2 regions of the Kitasatospora sp. NPDC023120 genome follow, and region 2 is predicted to be linked to the other one. Evidence: riboswitches for the same ligand, from Rfam matches in the RefSeq annotation. Region 2 holds a riboswitch; the other holds the start of a gene.
The links. A riboswitch is a leader RNA that binds a small molecule or an ion and turns the genes downstream of it on or off. The one in region 2 is predicted to bind glycine.
Positions count from the first base shown of each region.

Region 1 (2,384 bases), on a different contig from region 2:
CGCTCGGGCGCGACCTCGCGCAGGGCGTGCTCCAGCACGCCCGGATCCGCTCCCGGGCGCCCGGCCGGTGCCTGGCCCCAGGGCCCGCCCGCTCCCGTTCCCGCACTCATGCGCCCACCTCGCCGCGCCTCTTTCCTCGAACCCGCCGGCCCGTCGGCCGTCTGCACGCACCCTATGGCGCGGCACCGGCCACCGCCACGGCGACGTGCCTCTGATACGAACCCGCTCACACCCGCGTGTAGAAAGGCATTACCCGGGTGAGCAGCCACTCGACCACCGGGTCGTCGGCGAGGTCGAGCAGTACGAGGTGGACGCCGCCCGGCAGCGGCGCGGTTCCCAGCGCCCGGCCGAGCGCGTCGTTCACCGCGGCCGGGTCGGCCGGGGCCGCCGGATCCAACTGGACGCCCACGAACATCACGGTCGGCTCGCCCTCGATGCTGGCCAGCGCCCGGCGGGCGGTCAACACCCCGGGAAGGGCCGACAGTTCGGCCCGGCAGGCGGCCAGGAAGTGTTCCGGGTCCTCGCCCGCCACGGGCTCGCGCAGCGCCACCCGACCGCCGGTCGGCGCCGCCTGGTCCTCGGCTCCGTCCCAGCGGTCGTCCCGCGGACCGCGGCGCAGCTCGGCCACACCCTGCGGCGGCACCGGGATGCCCACCGGCGCCTCCGGGTTCACCGCGATGCCCACGCCCAGCGGCAGCCCGCGGGCGAACTCCCAGACCGGCGCGATCGCGAAGGCCATCCCGGGCGCCTGCTGCAGGAACACCTCCTGCGAGGAGAACACCGGCACGTACGGGTCACCGGCCAGCTCGATGGTCGGCAGGTCCAGCGACTGCCCCTGCGGGTCCGCCCCGGCGGGCAGCGGCACCCACACCTGGCTGCGGGCCAGCACCTCGATCACCCGCGGCGTCGCGCCCGGGTCGCCCAGGGCCGCGGTCAGCACCTGCTCCAGCTCGTTGGCCGGCCACGAGCCGCCCGCCGGCGCCGCCTCCGGACCGCCCCACCCCTGCTGCTGTTCCACCGGGTACCCCATGCGCCGCCGATCCCGCCCTCTGCCGCTCGGCCGCCCTCTGCTGCGCCGACGCGGAGCAGTCTAGGGCCCGAGGAGGCTCTCCCTAGGGCTCGTGTTCGGTCCCGAGCCGTGTGACCGGGTCCCCCCTCCCCTCCTCGCCCGGGACGTGCCATGATGTCCGCGTCCGACGGCATGCGCCGCGGGCCCCCACAACTCCATACCGGCCGCTCGAACCCGCGCGGGAGAGCCCGGAGTGCCGCACCAGCGGCACAGCCGGCGCCGAAGGAGCAAGTCCTCCCCGGAATCTCTCAGGCCCCCCTACCGCACGGGTTAGGCACATCTGGAAAGCGGCGCACGGCCCTGTCGCGCGCCCACCCACGGTGCAAGCCGCCATGCTGTCCTCCAAGCTGGAAACAGCTGCGGGCCGGCGGCGGTGAAGCTCTCAGGTTCGACGACAGATGGGGAGACCCACGCCGCCGCATGCCCGCGCGCAGGGTCGGCCCCGAGCGGGACCGGTCCGGCGCGTGCACCCCTGAGTGCCCCGACCGAGGAGTTCCTGGCCATGTCGTCCCTCCGCCTGACCGCGCTCGACGCGCTGCACCGCGCCCTCGGCGCGACCATGACCGACTTCGCCGGCTGGGACATGCCGCTGCGCTACGGCAGCGAGCGCGAGGAGCACCTCGCCGTCCGCACCAAGGCCGGTCTGTTCGACCTCTCCCACATGGGCGAGATCACCGTCACCGGCCCGCAGGCCGGCGAGATGCTGGACCACGCGCTGGTCGGCTTCGTCTCCGCGCTGGGCGTGCTGCGCGCCCGCTACACCATGATCTGCGCCGAGGACGGCGGCATCCTGGACGACCTGATCGTCTACCGCCTGCGCGAGGACGCCTTCCTGGTCGTCGCCAACGCCTCCAACGCCCAGCTGGTCCTCGACGAGCTGATCGCCCGCGCCAAGGGCTTCGACGCCGTCGTCACCGACGACCGCGACACCTACGCGCTGATCGCCGTCCAGGGCCCGGAGTCCACCGCGATCCTGGCCGAGACCACCGACGCGGACCTGCCCGGCCTGAAGTACTACGCGATCCTCCCGGCCCAGGTGGCCGGCCGCGACGTGCTGCTCGCCCGCACCGGCTACACCGGCGAGGACGGCTTCGAGATCTTCTGCCACCCGGTCGACGCCGAGCCGATCTGGCAGGCCCTGACCGCCGCCGGCGAGGGCCGCGGCCTGATCCCGTGCGGCCTGTCCTGCCGCGACACGCTGCGCCTGGAGGCGGGCATGCCGCTGTACGGGCACGAGCTGTCCACCGACCTCACCCCGTTCGACGCCGGCCTGGGCCGGGTCGTCCGCTTCGACAAGACCACCAACGGCGGCGCC
Region 1 covers NZ_JBVHHY010000008.1:148,383-150,766, reverse strand. The annotation lists gene ACZ3TI_RS14060 (enhanced serine sensitivity protein SseB C-terminal domain-containing protein) at 1-110, opposite strand, end outside; gene ACZ3TI_RS14055 (enhanced serine sensitivity protein SseB C-terminal domain-containing protein) at 227-1,030, opposite strand; glycine riboswitch at 1,239-1,343, shown strand; gene gcvT (glycine cleavage system aminomethyltransferase GcvT) at 1,572-2,384, shown strand, end outside.
Region 1: linked by a shared signal. The riboswitch ahead of gcvT (glycine cleavage system aminomethyltransferase GcvT) and the one ahead of gcvP (aminomethyl-transferring glycine dehydrogenase) in region 2 are both predicted to bind glycine.

Region 2 (2,384 bases):
GCGATGTCGGCGCCCAGCGCGCCCGGGGACTTGAGCAGGGTCAGCGCCAGCAGGTCGGCGGCGACGGCGACGATCGCGCCCAGGCCGTGCGCCTGCTCGATCACCGGGGTGAGGTCGCGGACCACACCGGTGGCGCCCGGGTACTGCAGCAGCACGCCGAAGACGCCGCGCTCGGCAATCTCGGCCGGGATGCCCTCGGACAGGTCGGCGACGACGACCTCGACACCGGTCGGCACCGCGCGGGTGTTGATCACCGCGATGGTCTGCGGCAGGGTCTCGGCGTCGACCAGGAAGACACCGCCCTTGACCTTGGTGACGCGGCGGGCCAGCGCCATCGCCTCAGCGGCCGCGGTGCCCTCGTCCAGCAGCGAGGAGCCGGAGGTCGGCAGGCCGGTCAGGTCGGAGACCAGGGTCTGGAAGTTGAGCAGCGCTTCCAGGCGGCCCTGCGAGATCTCCGGCTGGTACGGGGTGTACGCGGTGTACCAGGCCGGGTTCTCCATGACGTTGCGGAGGATCACCGGCGGGGTGAAGGTGCCGTAGTAGCCCAGGCCGATCATCGGCTGGAGCACCTGGTTGCGGCCGGCCAGCTCGCGCAGCTCGGCGAGGACCTGGGCCTCGGTCCGGCCGGCGGGCAGGTCCAGGCCGGTGATGGAGCGGATCGCCTCGGGCACGGCCGTGGCGGCGAGCTCGTCCAGCGAGCCGTAGCCGACGGACGCCAGCATCTTCTCCTGCGCGGCGGCGTCGGGGCCGATGTGGCGGTTCTCGAAGGGGCTGGCCAGCTCAAGCTCGGTGAGGGTCGAGGCGCCGGTGGGGCGTCCCGCGTTCGGCTGGGCGTTCATGGTGGTCGAGGCCTCCTGGTCACGGACCGGCGGGGGTACGCACGCCGACCGGCCTTCCCGCTGCGGACAGCGAACTCGGCGATGGCGGGCGGACCCGACAGGCCTCCCCCTCTGTCATCGGGACCTGAGAGCTTCGCCCGCACGGCGCGCTGTGAGCGCTCCGTCGGCTTGCACCGTCGGTGAGGGTGGTGGTCGCCGGCTCCCATGCCGAGACTCCTGCCCTGCTTTCCAGAGTGACCTACCCCACACGGTACGGATGCCTGAGAGATTCCGGGGAGGAGTTGCTCCTTCGGCGCCCCGACCAGCGGTTTTCGCGGTCGGAGACTCTCCCGAGCGGGCTCTGCGGTCGCCGCCCAGGGTACCAGCGGGAGGCCTTCCGATCACGGGTGCTTCCCGTCACCCCGGGTCTACGCGCGTCCCCCGGACAGCTCAGCCCGCAGCCCGTCCGGCGCACCCCGGTCGCGCCCGTCCGTTTCATGGCATTTGGTGTGGAGAGGCGGACGGGACGGGCGCTCCGACCGCCGACCTGCGGGAGTGCCACAGGCCCAGCGCACTGGAGGAAAGAGTGCAGACCGACATCGACCCCCGGGACCTCATCGGCCACAAGGCGGTCGACCGCAACGGAGACAAGATCGGCACGGTCGACGAGGTGTACCTGGACGACGCCACCGGCCGGCCCGAGTGGGCCGCCGTCCGGACCGGCATCTTCGGCCGGGACGCCTTCGTCCCGCTCACCACGAGCGAGTTCGCCGGCGACGAGCTCCGGGTGCCGTACGACAAGTCGCTGGTCAAGGAGTCCCCGGACTTCGGTGTGGGCCAGCACCTGTCCCCCACCCAGGAGCTGCAGCTCTACCGCTACTACGGCCTCGACACCGCGGCGGACGGCCACCAGGCCGGCGAGAACGGCAGTCGGTCCGCGCCGTCCGACGTCGACTTCGGCACCACCCCGGCCGCGGCGCCCGCCGCAGCCGCCGCGGCCGCGGCCGCCGCCAAGCCGCCCGCCTTCCGCCCCCCCGAGCACACGCCGATCAACACCAGCACCGCCCCGGAGGCCAAAGTACGGACCCTCAGCACCCCCGCGCCCACCCGCGCTGTCACGCCGCACGTCGAGCCGAAGCCGCAGCCCACCCCGGCGGCCACCACCCCCGCGCCCGCCGCGGGTGCCGCCGCGTCCGCTCCCGACGCCCCGATCGAGATCACCTGCCGCGAGGAGCGGCTGGACATCACCACCGAGTGGCACACCCTCGGCACCGCGAAGCTGCGCAAATACGTGACGACCGAGCAGATCGAGCGCCGCGTCCCGGTGGTCCGCGAACGGGTCCGGGTCGAACGGATGCCGGTCAGCGAGGCCGAACGCGCCTCCCTCACCGAGAAGGAGATCGACGAGGCCGTCGAAGAGGTCACCCTCCGTGAGGAGCGCCCGGTGGTCCGCAAGTACCTCGCCCCCATCGAGCGCGTCCGCCTCGTGGTCGAGCGCTACACCGAGGAGAAGGTGATCCGGGAGGAACTCCGCCGCGAGCACGTCGACGTCAACGACAACACCAC
Region 2 covers NZ_JBVHHY010000022.1:13,970-16,353, reverse strand. The annotation lists gene gcvP (aminomethyl-transferring glycine dehydrogenase) at 1-839, opposite strand, end outside; glycine riboswitch at 944-1,076, opposite strand; glycine riboswitch at 1,078-1,181, opposite strand; gene ACZ3TI_RS28900 (PRC and DUF2382 domain-containing protein) at 1,405-2,384, shown strand, end outside.